Regions from separate parts of the Brachybacterium sp. GCM10030268 genome, predicted to be linked through region 1. Evidence: predicted binding sites of a transcription regulator. Region 1 holds the regulator's gene; each other region holds the start of a gene.
The links. Region 1 encodes HrcA, which represses chaperone genes, less so after heat shock. Its sites were predicted from a motif close to TTNGCACTCGNNNNNNNCGAGTGCNAA; they were not measured.
Positions count from the first base shown of each region.

Region 2: the regulator HrcA is predicted to act here: its motif matches at 2,420-2,446, upstream of groL (chaperonin GroEL).
Region 3: the regulator HrcA is predicted to act here: its motif matches at 3,799-3,825, upstream of groES (co-chaperone GroES).

Region 1 covers NZ_JBHTCW010000002.1:407,446-413,670, reverse strand. Annotated here, with positions in the region: gene ACFQRD_RS04895 (DUF4870 domain-containing protein) at 1-42, opposite strand, end outside; gene ACFQRD_RS04890 (DUF3097 domain-containing protein) at 171-1,067, opposite strand; gene hrcA (heat-inducible transcriptional repressor HrcA) at 1,257-2,267, shown strand; gene dnaJ (molecular chaperone DnaJ) at 2,388-3,512, shown strand; gene ACFQRD_RS04875 (16S rRNA (uracil(1498)-N(3))-methyltransferase) at 3,542-4,330, shown strand; gene ACFQRD_RS04870 (NADPH-dependent FMN reductase) at 4,388-4,930, opposite strand; gene ACFQRD_RS04865 (histidine triad nucleotide-binding protein) at 5,035-5,397, shown strand; gene ACFQRD_RS04860 (PhoH family protein) at 5,404-6,225, shown strand, end outside.
Region 2 covers NZ_JBHTCW010000001.1:577,859-584,083, forward strand. Annotated here, with positions in the region: gene ACFQRD_RS02650 (TRAP transporter substrate-binding protein) at 1-209, opposite strand, end outside; gene groL (chaperonin GroEL) at 582-2,231, opposite strand; gene ACFQRD_RS02660 (LytR C-terminal domain-containing protein) at 2,614-3,231, opposite strand; gene ACFQRD_RS02665 (DUF3263 domain-containing protein) at 3,328-3,657, opposite strand; gene ACFQRD_RS02670 (uracil-DNA glycosylase) at 3,735-4,418, shown strand; gene ACFQRD_RS02675 (hypothetical protein) at 4,500-5,186, opposite strand; gene treS (maltose alpha-D-glucosyltransferase) at 5,313-6,225, shown strand, end outside.
Region 3 covers NZ_JBHTCW010000001.1:493,713-499,937, reverse strand. Annotated here, with positions in the region: gene glp (gephyrin-like molybdotransferase Glp) at 1-278, shown strand, start outside; gene moaC (cyclic pyranopterin monophosphate synthase MoaC) at 275-787, shown strand; gene ACFQRD_RS02290 (molybdenum cofactor biosynthesis protein B) at 784-1,332, shown strand; gene ACFQRD_RS02285 (molybdenum cofactor biosynthesis protein MoaE) at 1,329-1,892, shown strand; gene ACFQRD_RS02280 (hypothetical protein) at 1,943-2,650, shown strand; gene ACFQRD_RS02275 (metallophosphoesterase family protein) at 2,856-3,719, shown strand; gene groES (co-chaperone GroES) at 3,985-4,281, shown strand; gene groL (chaperonin GroEL) at 4,304-5,890, shown strand; gene ACFQRD_RS02260 (hypothetical protein) at 6,103-6,225, shown strand, end outside.

The DNA of each region.
Region 1 (6,225 bases):
CTCGGTGCCGAACGGATCGTGTGGATGCGGAGTCTGGCTCATGATTCCCTCTTCGAGGACGGGCCGGCCCCTCGGGCCGGCGTCGGGCTGACACGACCAGCCTAACGAGCGCAGTGGCCCAGGTCTCCAGGGCGAACCGCCGGGTCCGGTGGGGGATTTCCCCCGCTAAATCAGCTGGGGTCGACCGTCACGAAGTCGATGAGCTCCTCGATGCGTCCGGACAGGGAGGGCTCGACATCTGCATACGAGCGCACGGTCGCCAGGATCCGCTGCCAGCCCTGGCCGACGTCTGCCTTGTCCGCGTGGGGCCAGCCGAGCGCGGCGAGCGTGCCGACCTTGATGTCGGTGCCCTTGGGGATGTGGGGCCACGTCGTCAGGCCCACCCGAGCAGGTCGCACCGCCTGCCACACATCGACGTAGGGATGCCCGAGCACGGAGACGTTGCCCCGCGCACCGGGAAGCCTCATCACCTCGGCGGCGATCCGCGATTCCTTGGAGCCGGGCACCAGATGGTCCACGAGGATCCCGAGCCTGCGGCCGGCAGACGGCCCGAAGTCCTGGACCCGCTCGACGAGGTTGTCGGCGCCTTCGAGCTGCTCCACGACGATGCCCTCGATGCGCAGGTCATGGCCCCACACCTTCTGGATCAGCTCGGCGTCGTGGGTGCCCTCGACCCAGATCCGCGACGCACGCGCGGTGCGGGCCTTCGCCCCCTCGACATAGACCGAGCCGCTCGCGGAGCGCTTGCGCACCGGGGCCTGGCTGCGCGGCGCGGGACGGGTGAGCACGACCGGCTTGCCGTCGATCATGAAGCCGGGGCCCAGCGGGAAGGTGCGGCGCTTGCCGCGGCCGTCCTCCAGCTCGACGATCAGCTCACCGGCGATCTTCTCGACGCGGGTGATGGCCCCGGTGAAGCCCGTCGAGGCCTCCTCGACGACGAGGTCGCGCTGCGCGGCGACCTCACGGGCCACGGGGCGGCGGCGATGATGAGCGGGCGGACCGGAGGAGAGCACGTCGGAGCCGTACCGGTCAGGGAAGCGATCGGATGCTGCAGGCACGCGCGACACCGTACACCGGTGGCGAACACCTCCCTGCGAGCCCCGCCGGGGACGCGTAGGATTGGCACTCGGCAACGGTAGGTGCCAGCCTCGTTCCCGGTGATCCGTCGGCGTCCAGGAGCCCGTCGGCCCGCGAGCGGCTCGAGCACCGGCCGGAAGCCGACATCGAGATCGAGATGTCCGTACGCAGAGCAGGAGGTGAGGGACACGGACGCCCGGAAGCTGCAGATCCTCGGCGCGATCGTCGAGGACTACGTCTCCACGCGTGAGCCCGTGGGCTCCAAGTCCCTCCTGGAGCGGCACGAGCTCGAGGTCTCCGCCGCCACCGTGCGCAACGACATGTCGGTGCTGGAGGAGGAGGGGCTGATCCATCAGCCCCACACCTCGGCCGGCCGGGTTCCCACGGACAAGGGCTACCGCGCCTTCGTCGACCACGTGGCGACGGTCAAACCGCTCTCGGCCCCTGAGCGCCGGGCCATCCAGACCCTGCTCGAGGACGCCGGTGACGTCGAGGAGCTGCTCGGTCGCACGGTGCGGCTGATGGCTCAGCTCACCCAGCAGGTGGCGATGGTCCAGTACCCGGCGCGCCGCCAGGCCCGGATCCGTCATGTCGAGCTGGTCAAGGTCGCCGAGTCCCTGCTGCTGATCGTGCTGATCACCGAGTCCGGCCGCGTCGATCAGCGCACCGTCCCGGTGCTGGCCGCCCGGCCTGCCGAGTTCTACGTGGATCTGCGCGACCAGCTGAACCGCTACATCGCCGGCCGCGAGGTCACCGACCTCGAGCGGCCCGTGGCAGACCTGCTGGAGGTCACCCCGCACGCGGACAAGGCCTCCGTCGCGGAGGTGACCGAGGCGCTGTCGGCCCTCGCCGCCACCCGCGCCGAGGACCGCATCATGCTCGCCGGGACCGCCAACATCGCCCGCTCCGCCGAGGACTTCGCGCGGGATGTGGAGCCGTTGCTGGACGTGCTCGAGGAGCAGCTGGTGCTGCTGCGGCTGTTCACCGAGATGCACGCCTCGCCGGGGTCCGTCGAGGTGCGCATCGGCTCGGAGCTGGAGGACCAGGTCCTCCAGCAGGCGGCCGTGGTGGGCGCCGGGTACGGTGCCGGCTCGCACCTGGCGATCCTCGGCCCCAGTCGTATGGACTACGTCAGCGGCATCTCCACCGTCCAGGCCATCGCCCGGTACGTCTCCCGCTATCTCGAATGACCCGCGCGTGCGCGCACGCCTCGCACCGCGTTCCCGACCGCAAGCAACCACCGCCCCGCGCCCGCTCGCCGCACGCCGCGACCCCCGGACGCCCCGACTCCCCGGTAAGGATCCTTCACCGTGAACGATGACTACTACGAGCTCCTCGGCGTCTCCCGCGACGCCTCCACCGAGGAGATCAAGAAGGCGTACCGGAAGCTCGCCCGCACCCTCCACCCGGACGTGAACCCCGATCCCGAGGCCTCCGAGCGGTTCAAGAAGGTCTCCCAGGCCTACGAGACGCTCTCGAACCCCGACAAGCGCCGCCAGTACGACATGGGCGGCGGCCCGGGTATGGGCGGCGGGTTCCCCGGCGGCGGTGGCGCCGGATTCGACTTCAACGACATCTTCGACATGTTCGCCGGCGCCGCCGGCATGCGCGGCCGCGGCCAGGGTCCGGTGCCCCGTCAGCGCCGCGGAGGCGATGTCCTGCGCCGGGTCAAGATCGACCTGCGCGACGTCGTCTTCGGCACCGAGGAGGAGGTCACCTTCCGCACCGCAGTGCGCTGTGAGCGCTGCGACGGCTCCTGCTGCGAGCCCGGCACCAGCCCCACCCGCTGCACCGCCTGCAACGGCAGCGGCCACGTCCAGCGCGTCGCCCAGTCGCTGCTGGGCCAGATGGTGACCATGGCACCGTGCCCGACCTGCGAGGGCCACGGCGACGTCATCGAATCCCCCTGCACCGCCTGCTCGGGCCACGGACGCACGCCCGCTGAGCGCAGCGTGACCGTGCGCATCCCCTCCGGCGTCGAGAACGGCACCCGCATCCAGCTGCGCGGCGAGGGCGAGACCGGTGAGGCCGGCGGTCCTGCCGGCGACCTGTTCGTCGAGCTCGCGGTCAACGAGCACGAGATGTTCGAGCGCGACGGCGACGATCTCGTGGTGACCATGTCCGTGCCCATGACCTCTGCCGCCCTGGGCGCGACGATCCCGCTGGAGACCTTCGACGGCACCGAGGAGATCGACGTCAAGCCCGGCTCCCAGCCCGGCGAGGAGATCACCCTCAAGGGCCTCGGGGTGACTCCGCTGCGCCGTGAGCGCCGCGGCGACATCCGCGTCGTCCTGGACGTCTCCGTGCCGACCTCGCTGAGCGACGAGGAGCGGGAGCTGCTCGAGCAGTTCGCCGCGATGCGGGGAGACGAGAGCACCCGCCGCCGCGGCCACGGCCCCTTCGCCAAGCTCCGCGACCGCCTGCGCGAGTTCTGAGCCGGCGCCGACGGGAGAGGTGAGCGCCCATGCCGACGACCCCGCCCGGCTTCCTGGTCCTCGATGATGCCCTTGCCGCCGCCCGCGCGGGTGAGGCGCTCACGCTCGACGGCGACGAGGGCCGGCACGCGGCAAAGGTGGCCCGCATCGGCGTGGGCGAGCAGGTGCTGCTCACCGACGCCCCCGGCCGGCAGGTCCTCGCCGAGGTGACCGTCGCGCACAAGGACGCCCTGGAGCTGGAGCTGCTGGCCGATCCGACGCCGGCCGTGCAGCGGCTGCCCCTGCTCAGCCTCGTCCAGGCACTGGCCACCGGTGGCCGCGATGAGCAGGCGATCGAGTCCGCGACCGAGCTGGGCGCGGATCGGATCGTGCCGTGGATCGCGCAGCGCTCCGTCTCCGTCTGGCGCGGGGAGAAGCTGCGCAAAGGCAGGCAGCGCTGGGCCGGGACCGTGCGAGCGGCCGTGAAGCAGTGCCGCCGTGCGGGGATCCCCGCGGTCGACGAGCCGGTGACGACCAAGGAGCTCGTCGCCGACGTCAGGTCGCGCACCGAGGGCGGCTCGCTGGTGCTGGTCCTGCATGAGCAGGAATCGGTGGGCCTGATGGACCTCGCCGATCAGCTGCGCCGGGCGAGCGAGGACGGCACCGAGGAGATCATGGTGGTGGTCGGGCCCGAGGGCGGCATCTCCCCGGAGGAGCTGGACGCCCTGCATGCGGCGGGCGCCCGCTCCGTCCTGCTCGGTCCCGAGGTGCTGCGCTCCTCGACCGCCGGTCCCGCGGCACTCGCGGTTCTCAGCAGCCTGGTGGGGCGCTGGGGCTGAGCCTGCGGCGGGAGTCGACCAGCCAGGGTGCGCGAGAACCTCGCGCGGGAGCCTCGATCAGCCCGCGTGCGCGGGAACCTCGGCGGCCAGGGCCTCGGCGGCCTCGTGCAGCTGAGCGACCTTCTCCTCGCGGACCGACAGCTCGCCCTCGGCCGAGAGGTCCTCGCCGAAGCCCAGCCCGATGGTGTCCACCACGTCTGCGCCGACGCGCGTCATCAGCGCCTCCAGCACCGGCAGCACCTCGTTCGCATCCCGCCAGCCGTAACCGATCAGCAGGGTGGGCAGGTCGTTCCACTCGGCGTAGAGGAAGTCGATCGCGTTCTTCAGGGCGCCGGGGTAGGAGCCGTTGTACTGCGGGGTGAGGATGACGGTGGCATCCAGCGCGGCGATGCGCTGCGCCCAGCTGCGGCCGTGAGCGGTCGTCTTGTCCCCACCGGCCCGAGGGGCGACGGGCTCGTCGAAGGCGGGGAGTGCGACCTCGCGCAGGTCGATGAGGTCCACGTCGAAGCGGTCGCCGACGGTCTCGGCGACCCACTGGGCGACGTGCTCCCCGACACGGTTGGGGCGGGCACTGGCGATGATGATTCCGAGCGTAGTCATGATGATTGAACGTTCTCATACATCGGCCGGGGTATGGCCAGCTGGTACGCGCCGCGTGTGCGATGACTCGCTCCCGGCCGGTACCGCTCCCGTAGACTTCGGGCATGGGAAACACCGCCGCCGACGACCGCGACCCCGACTGCATCTTCTGCAAGATCGTGGCCGAGGAGATCCCCTCGGACCGCGTGTACGAGGACGATCAGGTGATCGCCTTCCGGGATCTGCATCCGAAGGCGCCCCTGCACGTTCTCGTGGTCCCGCGCCGGCACCGGCGCGACGTTCGGGAGCTGGCCGAGCAGCCCGAACTGCTCGCCCGCACCGCCTCCGTCGCCTCGAAGGTCGCCTCGGACCTGGGCGATGGCGATTTCCGTCTGATCTTCAACACCGGCGCCAGCGCCGGGCAGACCGTATTCCATGTGCACGCGCACGTCCTCGCGGGCGGATCGCTCGCAGAAGAAGAGATGTGACCGACTTTGACTGATGCTGTGAACCCGCCCCCGGGCCGCACCCCCGAGGTGCATGAACGGAGGCTGGCGATCCCCGATCACCTCAGCCCGTTCCAGGTGCTCGGCGAGAACGATCAGGCCCTGGCCGCCCTCGAGGACGCCGTCCCCGACACCGATGTCCACGTGCGCGGCCACCAGGTCACCCTGCGCGGCACCGAGGACGCCCTGCGCCGCAGCGAGCACATCATGCGCAGTCTCATCGGACTCGCCGGCAGCGGTCAGGCCGTCACCGCCGAGGCCGTCCAGCGCGCGGCGAACCTGTACGGCGACGAGCGTGCCCAGGGCGAGCAGCTCGAACAGGTGCTCTCACGCACGATCCTCTCCTCCCGCGGGCGCAGCATCCGCCCCAAGACCCTCGGACAGCAGAAGTACATCGAGGCGATCGAAACCTCGACCATCACCTTCGGCATCGGCCCCGCCGGCACCGGCAAGACCTACCTCGCCGTCGCCATGGCGGTTCAGCAGCTGCTGAACAAGGAGGTCAACCGGATCATCCTCACGCGGCCCGCGGTGGAGGCGGGGGAGCGGCTGGGTTTCCTCCCGGGCTCGCTGAACGAGAAGATCGATCCCTACCTGCGGCCGCTCTACGACGCGCTGCACGACATGCTCGATCCCGAGTCGATTCCGCGGCTGATGGCCGCCGGGACCATCGAGGTCGCACCGCTGGCCTACATGCGCGGGCGCACCCTGAACGACGCCTTCGTCATCCTCGACGAAGCGCAGAACACCACGCCCGAGCAGATGAAGATGTTCCTGACCCGCCTCGGCTTCAACTCCACCATGGTCGTC
Region 2 (6,225 bases), on a different contig from region 1:
TGATCGCCGAGCGAGTTGTTCGCATAGACGCGCACGCCCCACCGGTTGTCCGTCGCGGCGGCCAGACGCTCCCCGAAGTCGAGCAGGGCCCCGTAGCTGGGATGGTCCTCGGCCTGGCCGAGCGAGACGGACAGGATCCGGTCGACGTCGGTGACTGCTCCGGCGCGGGAGACGCAGCCTCCCAGGAGCGCTGTTCCGGCACCGGCCACGGGCAGCGCCGTCAGGAGTCCACGACGCCCGAAGCCTTTCCCGGGTGGCCGCTCTCCCGCGGTGGCGCGGGGGACGTCTCGTCGACGAGACATCGTTGTTCGCACTGCATTCCTCCTCGAATGGACATGCCGCGGCGCTCGGGGCGCGATGTGCGCACCCCCGAGGGCCGTGAAGCCGGATCAGCGTGCCAGGCGCGCAGAATTCGGCATCAACCCTTGCCACGCGTTGCCGGGGCCGGGATCGGCAGGTACGCGGACATGCCCGGGACCGGAGCATGCGAAGGGCCCCGACCCTCCCTCAGGAGGATCGGGGCCCTGCACTCGCACGGGACGAGCGACACGGGATGAGCCGTGCGGCAGGTGATCAGGAGATCACATCATGCCGCCCATGCCTCCCATACCGCCCATGCCACCCATGTCGTCGCCGCCACCGCCGGCCGGCGCCTTGGGCTCCGGCTTGTCGGCCACGACGGCCTCGGTGGTCAGGAACAGGCCCGCGATGGACGCGGCGTTCTGCAGCGCGGAGCGGGTGACCTTGACCGGGTCGATGATGCCGGCCGCGACCAGGTCCTCGTACTCGCCGGTGGCGGCGTTGAGGCCGTGGCCGACGGGCAGGTTCTTGACCTTCTCGGCCACGACGCCGCCCTCGAGACCGCCGTTGACGGCGATCTGCTTGAGCGGGGCCTCGACGGCGACCTTGACGATGTTCGCGCCGGTCGCCTCCTCGCCGGTGAGCTCCAGCTTGTCGAAGGTGTCCTTGCCGGCCTGCAGCAGCGCCACGCCACCACCGGCGACGATGCCCTCGTCGACAGCGGCCTTCGCGTTGCGCACAGCATCCTCGATGCGGTGCTTGCGCTCCTTGAGCTCGACCTCGGTGGCCGCGCCGGCCCGGATGACGGCCACGCCGCCGGCCAGCTTCGCCAGGCGCTCCTGGAGCTTCTCGCGGTCGTAGTCCGAATCCGAGTTCTCGATCTCGGTGCGGATCTGGGAGACGCGGCCGGCGATGCGCTCGGCGTCGCCGGAGCCCTCGACGATCGTGGTCTCGTCCTTGGTCACGACGATCTTGCGAGCCTGGCCCAGCAGGTCCAGCTCGGCGGTCTCCAGCTTGAGGCCGACCTCCTCGGAGATGACCGTGCCGCCGGTGAGGATCGCCATGTCCTCGAGCATCGCCTTGCGGCGGTCGCCGAAGCCGGGAGCCTTGACGGCCACGGACTTGAAGGAGCCGCGCAGCTTGTTGACCACGAGCACCGCGAGGGCCTCACCCTCGACGTCCTCGGAGATGATCGCCAGCGGCTTGTTGGACTGGATGACCTTCTCCAGCAGCGGCAGCAGGTCCTTGACCGAGGAGACCTTCGAGCTGAGCAGCAGGATGTAGGGATCCTCCAGGACCGTCTCCTGGCGATCGGAGTCGGTGACGAAGTAGGGCGAGATGAAGCCCTTGTCGAACCGCATGCCCTCGGTGAGCTCCAGCTCGAGGCCCATGGTGTTGGACTCCTCGACCGTGATCACGCCTTCCTTGCCGACCTTGTCGAGGGCTTCGGCGATGAGCTCGCCGATGGCCGGGTCGGCCGCCGAGATGGCGGCGGTGTTGGCGATCTGCTCCTTGGTCTCGACCTCGTGGGCCTGGGACAGGAGGGTCTCGGAGACCGCGGCGACGGCCTTCTCGATGCCGCGCTTGAGCGCCATCGGGCTGGCGCCGGCGGCGACGTTGCGCAGGCCCTCCTTGACCAGGGCCTGGGCGAGGACGGTGGCGGTGGTGGTGCCGTCACCGGCGATGTCGTCGGTCTTCTTGGCGACTTCCTTGACGAGCTCGGCGCCGATCTTCTCGTAGGGATCGTCGAGTTCGATCTCCTTGGCGATCGACACGCCGTCGTTGGTGATGGTGGGGGCGCCCCAGGACTTCTCGAGCACGACGTTGCGGCCCTTGGGGCCGAGGGTGACTCGGACGGCGTCGGCGAGCTGGTTCATACCCCGCTCGAGGCCGCGCCGGGCCTCCTCGTCGTAAGAGATGAGCTTGGCCATTGTGGAATCTCTCCCGTGTGGTGTGGTGTCCACCCGACCCTCGTGCCCGCGACGGACGGCACCCCACGCCGTGTTCATGTCCCACGGCGCCGGATCCCTCACGGGGCCGGAATGTTGGTGGCCGGCGAAGCAGCGGACTGCTCCCCGGACAGGCTCACGACTCTCGAGGGCGGCCTCGCCGATCGGCGCTGTCACTCTCGATCATCGAGTGCCAGATCATCATAAGCACTCCGACCCGGAGAGTGCTAACCCTGGGCGGCTTCTTCTGGCAGCGGAACCTCCGGGAAGTCCATTCGCCCGACAATGCAGAACGCGCGCCGCCCTCCCGGATCGGGGGTCGACGCGCGCACTGCATGCGTGAGAGGCCTTCGGCCTGCGGGATTCAGCCCTCGCCGCCGTCCTCGCCGCCGCCGTCCTCGCCCTCGGCGTCCGCGCCGGGCTCGTCGACAGCCACGAAGGTGATGCGTGCGTCGTACTCATCGCTCTGACGGGCCTCACCGGCACCGACCTGCTGGGCGAGCGCCTGCGCGCTCTCGGCGTCGGCCTCGTCGCGGTAGAACACAACGGGCTCCTCCTGCGTGTTGTCCGCGGTGGCGACGCCGACCTCCGTCCATCCCTCGCCCTCGAGGGTCTCCTCCCAGGTTCCGGCCAGCCCGTTGATGCCGCCGGCATTGACGACCAGCACGGGAGTGGACAGATCCGGCTCCGGGGCCGGCTCCTCCTCGGTGGTCGCCTCCTCGCCGTCGGCGGGGGCCTCCTCGCTGGACTCGCTCGCGGCGGGTGTGGTGGGGTCCTCGGCCCGCTCGTCCCCGTTGCCGCCCATGCCGCCGATGAGGAAGAGCAGCACGACCAGCATCACCACGGCAGCGCCGATGATGATGATGTAGAGCAGGTTCTGGCGCCAGAACGGCTCCTCGGCGCGGTGGGCGCCGTGGAAGGAGGCGCTGTCCGCCTCCTCGTCGAAACGGTCCGGCGGGTAGGGATACTGGGAATCAGCCACGGCCCCATTAAACCTGCTCCGGGCGGCAGGTTGTCGGAGCACACGCCCCGCACGTCGGCTCGGCACGGACCCGCCTCGGCCCGGGTCGGTCCTCGCTCAGGCCACGCGATCGGCGCCGCGCGCAGGGACGGCGCCGTGCTCGGAGGTGCGCTGCGAGCGCAGCCGGTTCACCAGTGCCGGGGCCGCCCTCAGCGCCGCCGGCTCGTCGAGCAGCGTGTTCAGCCTCACGTAGTAGCCGACCTTGGAGATCCCGATCTCCTCGCGGATCGCGCGCTCCTTGGAGCCGACGTAGCGGAACGTCCGCGATTCCAGGGCGAGGATGCGCTGATCCAGATCCGACAGCTCCGAGGAGGCGGTCGGCGGGGCGTCCTGCGAGCCCTGACGGGCCGCGTCGGGCTCCGCAGAGGCGTCGTGGTCGGAAGGCATGGACCGACAGTACGGCTCCCGAGGCGCCGGTCATCGGCGGCGCGCCGCACCCCTGGCGAGGATGGAAGACTGGTCACATGCCGCAGCCGCTCACCGAGATCATCAGTGCCGATTGGGCCCGCGAACTGTCCCCGGTGGAGGACCGGATCCATGCCCTGGGCGAGTTCCTGCGCACCGAGGTGGACGCCGGCCGGGGATACCTTCCCTCCGGCGACCGGGTGCTGCGCGCCTTCACCCGCCCGATGGCCGACGTGCGGGTGCTGATCGTCGGCCAGGATCCCTATCCGACGCCGGGACATCCGATCGGCCTGTCCTTCGCCGTCGAGCGCGATGTGCGTCCGCTGCCCCGGTCGCTCGCCAACATCTACGCCGAGCTCGAGGACGACCTGGGGATTCCCCGCGCCGTGCACGGGGACCTGACCGCCTGGCAGGACCAGGGGGTGCTCCTGCTGAACCGGGTGCTGACAGTGGCACCCGGCAGCCCCGCCTCCCACCGTCGGCGCGGGTGGGAGGAGGTCACCGAGCTCGCGATCCGCGCCCTGGTGGCACGCGGCGGTCCGCTGGTGGCGATCCTCTGGGGCCGCGACGCCCAGTCGCTGATCCCGATGCTCGGGGGCGTGCCGCACATCGCCAGCGCCCATCCCAGTCCGCTGTCGGCCTCCCGCGGCTTCTTCGGGTCCAAGCCGTTCTCGCGGGCGAACGCGCTGCTGGAGCAGCAGGGCGCCGCACCGATCGACTGGCGCGTGGAGCAGCCGGACTGACCCCGGGTCTGTCGCATCCCGGGGTCGGCGCAGTGCGTCCCGAGACGTGGACCGGGCCGGGGCGGCCTGCGGACGGTGTCCCTACGCCCAGGTCCAGCTCTCCAGGATCTGCCGGAGCTCCGGGGAGATCTCCGTGCTGCCGTAGGTCTCCACGACGATCTGCATCACCTGGTCGCCGACATCGGCGCAGTAGGTCTCCGAGACCACGTCCTGGTCGTCATGCGTCCCGGTGGCGCGATAGGCCACGAGCTCCTGACCATCGAGCTCGACGGGATCGATCTCAGTGGCGTCGCCGGTCTCGTCCCAGCTGAAACCGAGGAACGCGGACTGCTGCTGGCACTCCGCCTGGGCGTGGAGGTCGCTCGAGAAGAGGTAGACGTCCAGAGAGTTGCCGGCGTAGGCCTCGTAGTCCTCCTCGTCGATCTCCTCGTCGCGCAGCTGGATGAGCAGCCCGGTCTCCGCCTCCTCCGAGGTGACCTCGCCCGCGACCCACCCCGCCGGGTACTCGAGGCTGAAGGTCTCCTCCTCGAGGCGCTGGGCCTGGGCCGCAGTGGTCTCCGTGCCCGATCCGTGGTCGCGTCTCTGCGTGGCGAGATAGATGACTCCGCCGGTCACGGCGAGCAGCAGCAGCACGATCACCAGCCCGGCGCAGCCGAGCATGACCCACGTCCCCGTCCGCCGGCCCTGCTGCGGCCCCGCGGCCTCCGGCGGCGGCATCTGCCCGCCCGTCGGCACTCCCCCGTGCCCTGTGTGGGGTGGCTGCCCCATGGTCCCTCCTGCCCCCGAGATCGACACCCGCCGACGGCACCGCCCGCGGGTTCGGGACCATGGTACGGAGCGCACTAGTGTGGTGGCACGTCGAGCGACAGCCCGCCCTACCGCCGCGGAGGAACGATGCCCCTCAATGCCGCCCAGTTCTCCCCTCAGGGACCCGGGGTCGACTACGACCCCCACTGGTACCGCAAGGCCGTGTTCTACGAGGTGCTCGTGCGCGGCTTCGCCGACGGCAACGGTGACGGCAGCGGTGACTTCACCGGCCTCATCGAGAGGCTCGACTATCTGCAGTGGCTGGGCATCGACTGCCTGTGGCTGCCGCCCTTCTTCGCGTCCCCGCTGCGCGACGGCGGCTACGACATCTCCGACTACGAGGCCGTCCTGCCCGAGTTCGGCTCGATCACCGACTTCGAACGCCTGGTCTCCGAGGCCCACCAGCGCGGGATCCGCGTGATCATCGATCTGCCGATGAACCACACCTCGGACAAGCATCCATGGTTCCTCGAGTCCCGGTCGGATCCCGAGGGGCCCTACGGCGACTTCTACGTGTGGTCCGACACCGACGAGAAGTACTCCGAGGCCCGCATCATCTTCGTGGACACCGAGGAGTCCAACTGGGCGTTCGACCCGGTGCGCCGCCAGTTCTACTGGCACCGCTTCTTCTCCCACCAGCCCGACCTGAACTTCGAGAACCCCAAGGTCCGCGAGGCCATGTTCGACGTGGTGAAGTTCTGGCTGGACAAGGGCGTGGACGGATTCCGGGCCGACGCCGTGCCCTATCTCTACGAAGAGGAGGGCACCGACGGCGAGAACCTCCCCGCCACCCACGAGTTCCTCGCCGAGCTGCGGGCCTTCGTCGATGCCCGCTGGCCCGGCAAGGTGATCATCGCCGAGGCGAACCAGTGGCCGCGCGACGTGGTCGCCTACTTCGGGACCGAGGAGCGGCCCGAGTGCCACATGTGCTTCCACTTCCCCGTGATGCCACGACTGTTCTACGCCCTGCGCGAGGGCAACGCCCGTCAGATCGTGGAGA
Region 3 (6,225 bases), on a different contig from region 1:
AACTCATCGCCCGTCCCGCACTCGGCGCCCCGCCTCGGCGACGACTGCACCTGCCCGTCCAGCTGGAGGGAGAGGAGTCCTCCCCGCCGCAGCTCGCGCAGTACCGTCGGGCCCGCGTGCTGCCCTCGGGGCGCGTGCGCCTGGTCGCCGGAGCCTCCTCGCACCTGATCGGCGGGCTCGCCGCGGCCGACGCCCTCGCGATCATCCCCGTCGGCACCGAGGTGGTGCGCGACGGGGACATCCTCGAGACCCTGCTGATTCCCGGAGGAGAGAGATGAACGACCTCTCGCACGTGCGGGCCGACGGCTCCGCCCACATGGTCGACGTGACCGCCAAGAACATCACCGCACGCGAGGCCAGCGCCCGCGCCGTGCTGCGCACCCGGCCCGACGTCGTCGAGCGGATCGCCGCCGGGGACCTGCCCAAGGGGGAGGCCCTGGCCACCGCCCGCATCGCAGGGATCATGGGCGCCAAACGCACCAGCGACCTGATCCCGCTGTGCCACCCGCTGCCGCTGTCCGGCGTCGAGCTGGACCTCGCGCCCCGAGAGGACCGCGTCGAGATCACCGCGCGTGTGCGCACCAAGGGCGTCACCGGCGTGGAGATGGAGGCGCTGACGGCAGCCACCGTGGCCGCCCTGACGATCTACGACATGATCAAGGCCGTCGATCACCTAGCCCGCATCGAGGACGTCGCCGTGCTCGCGAAGTCCGGAGGCAAGAGCGGCGACTGGAGCCGCGAGAGCGAGCGCGACGGCGACAGGGCGACGGAGGAGGAGACCCCATGAAGCAGATGCCCGCCCAGCGCAGCGACGCCGACTGCTCCGCACGCACCGACCCCGAGGACGCCCCGGCCCTGAGCGGCACCGCCCGGATCATCATCGCCTCGACCCGCGCGGCCGACGGCACCTACGAGGATCGCACCGGACCCCTGCTCGTCCAGTGGCTCGAGGACCGCGGACTGGACCAGGTCGAGCGGCACGTCGTGCCCGACGGGCCGGACGTCGGCACCGCCCTCTCCGCAGCGATCGAGGCCGGCATCGACATCATCGTCACCTCCGGCGGCACCGGCATCAGTCCCACCGATGTCACCCCCGAGCAGACCGCCCCGCTGCTGCAGCGCGAGATGCCCGGCGTGCTCGAGGCCGTCCGCCGCCTCGGTGCCGAGAAGTCCCCGACCGCGCTGCTCAGCCGGGGCGTCGCCGGCATGGCGGGACGCAGCTTCGTGGTGAACCTGCCCGGGTCGCGCGGGGGAGTGCGTGACGGGATCGCCGTGCTCGATCCGATCCTCGACCACCTGCTCGAACAGCGCGACGGTGGAGACCACGCATGAGCGGCGGTGATCGCCTCAGCGCGACCGGGAACCAGGTGCCGGACCCGACCCGTGGCGCGGCCCCGTTCGCGGGGGAGCCCGCCGCAGATCCGCACCGGCTGCGCGTCCCCGGAGGACCGCCGATGGGCGAGCCCGGCCAGCGGGTGCGCCTGGCCGAGATACGGGAGAGCGCGATCTCCGTGGCCCAGATGGCCGACGCCGTCAGTGATCCTCGCTGCGGCGCCGTCGTCACCTTCGACGGGGTGGTGCGCGATCACGATGGAGGTCGCGGAGTCCAACGCCTCGAATACACCGCACATCCGAGCGCCGGCGAGGTGATCGCCGAGGTCGCCCGGGAGATCGCCGAGCGCTACCCGGACGCCATGATCGCCGTCGCCCACCGCCACGGCCCGTTGGGCATCGGCGACTCGGCACTGACCTGCGCGGTCTCCGCCCCGCACCGCAAACAGGCCTTCGTCGCCTGCGACGACCTGGTCGACACCGTCAAGCAGCGCGTGCCGATCTGGAAGCATCAGATCTTCGAGGACGGCGGCACCGAATGGGTCGGAGCCCTCGGCTGACCCGTCGCCGTGCCGTTCACGACCACTCGCCATCGCCAGGAGGCCACCACGTGTCCCAGCCATCCGCGCCCGGGAGCAACCGGCGTCGTGACAACGAAAGTCCCCCGCACGAGCCTGTGCAGGAGGTGCTGCTGGCCCTCGGCGTCCGCCCGGAGACGGTGAGCCGGCTGCCCGAGCTGGACGCCCTGTGGCAGGAGATCCGGCGCGTCGGGCGGCAGTACCCGGATCTCTCGCTCGAGGAGGAGCCGCCGCCCGCCGCCGAGCGGCCGGGCGTCGGGACCTCCGCCGCGACGCCACCGGAGGTGCGGGCGCGTTTCGAGAACGACCTCGACCGCGCCTACCGGCTCGGCATGCCCCTCGCGCGCGAGACCCTCGCCGCGCTCGATGAGCACGAGATCCGCCCCGAGCTCGCCGGATACGACCGCGCCGCCCTCCAGGCCGGCCTCACCGATCTCGAGGACCTGTACGAATCCGGATCCTGGCGCGGCGCCGACGGAGCCACACTGCGCGGCTACGTCGACTGGGTGCAGGAGCGCCATCCCTGGCGCACCGCCGTGGCCCCGCCCCGCCGCGGCGAGGTCCCGCGCATCGTGGACGTGCTGCGCCGCGTGCCGCCGGCGACGCTGCGCCCGGTGACCAAGACCCGCAACCGGTTCGTGCTGGGAATCCTGGTCCGCATCGGGCTGTACATGATCCGCCGCAACCCCGGGCTCACCGACGTGACTGGCACCGCCGACAGCACCGGAACCCGCGGCTGATCCCGACCGGCCGCGCGAACCGGGCCGGCAGGCGGGCCGGGCCGGCTCAGGATTGGAGCCAGCATGTGCACAGCTGGCCCCTATATAGCGCTATCGGTGCACATGGTGGCTCCAATTCGCCCGCACCTGAGGTCGCCCCGCCCGACCGGCCGCTCCGTCCGCCCCTCTTCACCTGCCCGTCACCCGCGGTGGCTACCGTGCCTCCATGCGCATCCTCCACCTCAGCGACACCCACCTCTACGGCGACCCGGCCGCTCGCCACTACGACCGCATCGACACCACCGCCGCCCTGCACGGACTGCTCTCCCGCTGCCAGGGGCTGACCGGCATCGACGCAGTCGTCCACACCGGAGACGCCTCCGAGGACGGCACCCCGGCCAGCTACCGACTGCTGCACGAGATCCTCGATCCCTTCGCCGCCGCCCTGGGCGCTCCCCTCGTCGTGGCCATGGGCAACCACGACGTCTCCGTCGCGTACGGCGAGACCATCGCCCCTGGTGACCGGGGCGCGACCAGCCAGGATCGCGTCGTCCGCCCGGAGAACGGGGCCCGCATCGTGGTGCTGGATTCCAGCATCCCCGGCGCGGGGTACGGGCATCTGGAGGACGAGCAGCTCCAGTGGCTGCGCGGCGTCCTCGCCGAGCCCGCGCAGGGCGGCACCGTGCTCGCGATCCACCATCCGCCGCTGGTCGCCGCCACCACGCTGCTGCTGGGCCTGGACCTCGACGGCCTCGACCAGCTGGCGAGCGTGCTGGCGGGCTCCGACGTGCGGATCGTGCTCTCGGGCCACTACCACCACGAGATGACCGCTGCGATCGCGGGGATCCCCGTGCACGTGGTCCCGGGCATCACCAACGTGGTCGACCCGGTCACCGCCGGGGATCACGAGCAGTCGCTGGCGCAGTCGGGGATGAGCATCGTCGAGCTGGGGGAGGCCCCGACGGACGCGCCGCGGGTGGTCACCTCCGTGTTCCCCAATGCCGGAGACACGCTGGCCGACATGAGCGTGCCGGTCTACGACATGGGGCCGGAACAGGTCGCGGCGATCCTGGAGGCCGCCGGCCGGTGAGCCCGTCCGCGAGGCCCCTCCGGTGTCGCCCCGGAGAACCCGTCGGCGAGGCACCCGCCGTGCCCGGGACGGCCCCGGTTTAGCACTCGCCTTGCACGAGTGCCAGCTCGGTCCTAGAGTTGGCGTCGTTGGCAGTCGAAGGCCGAGAGTGCCAGAGACTGTCAGTCAGGAATCTTCCCCGGTCGGCACCGCGACGACGACCGGGATCGAGGTCCCTGGAACCCCGAACTCACAGAGTCATCTCTTCATGAAGGAGTGAGCCGCCATGTCGGTCTCCATCAAGCCCCTCGAGGATCGCGTCGTCGTCAAGCCGCTCGAAGCCGAGCAGACCACCGCTTCCGGTCTGGTCATTCCGGACACCGCGAAGGAGAAGCCCCAGGAGGGCGAGGTCGTCGCCGTCGGCGCCGGTCGTTTCAACGACAAGGGCGAGCGCGTGCCCATGGACGTCAAGGAGGGCGACAAGGTCGTCTTCTCGAAGTACGGCGGCACGGAGCTGAAGTACGGCAACGAGGAGTACCTGGTCCTCGGCGCCCGTGACATCCTCGCCATCATCGACAACTGAGTGAACTGAGGCCTGGAAACTCATGGCAAAAGAGATCATCTACGACGAGGAAGCGCGTCGCGCCCTCGAGCGCGGTGTCGACAAGCTCGCCAACACCGTCAAGGTCACGCTCGGCCCCAAGGGCCGCAACGTGGTTCTGGACAAGAAGTGGGGCGCGCCCACCATCACCAATGACGGCGTGACCATCGCCCGTGAGATCGAGCTCGAGGATCCCTACGAGAACCTCGGCGCTCAGCTCACCAAGGAGGTCGCGACCAAGACCAACGACGTGGCCGGTGACGGCACCACCACCGCCACGGTCCTGGCCCAGGCGCTCGTGCACGAGGGCCTGCGCAACGTCGCCTCCGGCGCGGCTCCGGCCGCCCTGAAGCGCGGCATCGAGAAGGCCGCCGAGGCGCTCTCCGAGAAGCTCGGCGACATCGCCATCGAGGTCGAGGGCAAGGAGCAGATCGCGAACGTCGCCTCGGTCTCCAGCCAGGACCGCGAGATCGGCGAGCTGCTCGCCGAGGCGTTCGACAAGGTCGGCAAGGACGGCGTCATCACGGTCGAGGAGTCCTCGACCACCGCGATGGAGCTGGACTTCACCGAGGGCATGCAGTTCGACAAGGGCTACATCTCCCCGCACTTCGTCACCGACGCGGATCGCCAGGAGACCGTCCTCGAGGATGCCCACGTCCTGCTCGTCCAGAGCAAGATCTCGGCGGTGGCGGATCTGCTGCCGCTGCTGGAGAAGATCGTCGAGGGCGGCAAGCCGCTGTTCATCATCGCGGAGGACGTCGACGGCGAGGCCCTGTCCACGCTGGTCGTCAACAAGATCCGCGGCACCTTCAAGGGTGCGGCCGTCAAGGCTCCCGCGTTCGGCGATCGCCGCAAGGCGATGCTGCAGGACATCGCGGTGCTCACCGGCGCCCAGGTGGTCACCTCCGACCTCGGCCTGGACCTCAAGACCGTCGGCACCGAGGTGCTCGGTCAGGCCGGTCGCGTGGTCGTCACCAAGGACTCCACCACGATCGTGGGCGGCGCCGGTGACGAGCAGGCCGTGGCCGATCGTGTCGGGCAGATTCGCTCCGAGATCGAGAACACCGACTCCGACTGGGATCGCGAGAAGCTCCAGGAGCGCCTCGCGAAGCTCGCCGGTGGCGTGTCCGTGATCAAGGTCGGCGCTCACACCGAGGTCGAGCTCAAGGAGAAGAAGATGCGCATCGAGGACGCGGTCTCCGCGACGCGTGCGGCCATCGAGCAGGGCATCGTGGCCGGTGGCGGCAGCGCCATCGTCCAGGCCGCCGCGGCTCTCGAGAGCGACCTCGGCCTGACCGGCGACGAGGCTGTCGGCGCGCGCGCCGTCACCCGCGCGGTGGTCGAGCCGCTGCGCTGGATCGCCGAGAACGCCGGCTTCGAGGGCTACGTCGTCGTCGAGCGGGTCAAGGAGGCTCAGGTCGGACACGGCCTGAACGCCGCGACCGGCGAGTACGTCGACCTCGTGGCCGCGGGCATCATCGACCCGGTCAAGGTCACCCGCTCGGCGCTACGCAACGCGGCGTCCATCGCGGGCATGGTCCTGACCACCGAGACGCTCGTCATCGAGAAGCAGGACGACGAGGACGAGTGATCCAGGACTGACCTGACGGTCATCCACTCGGCCGACGGGCGGGCAGAACGGGGACACCCCGGGCTGCCCGCCCGTTCTCGTCCCCCGGGCAGCATCCTCGACCCAACGGGTCCGGATCAGCAGGCCGGACCAGCACCGATACGTGCTCCGAAGCGGCTCCGGCAGGCCTAAGATGAGCGAGCCACAGACGACCCGCCCCCGGAGGAGAAGTGATGACCCGCAGCTCCGAGGACGTCGCGCGGGCGACGGACGACGACCGCCCGACCCGCACCTACGGGCCTCCGGCCGCCGTCGTGATCGGCACGCTGGTGGCGGGCTTCGTGTTCGTCGTGGTC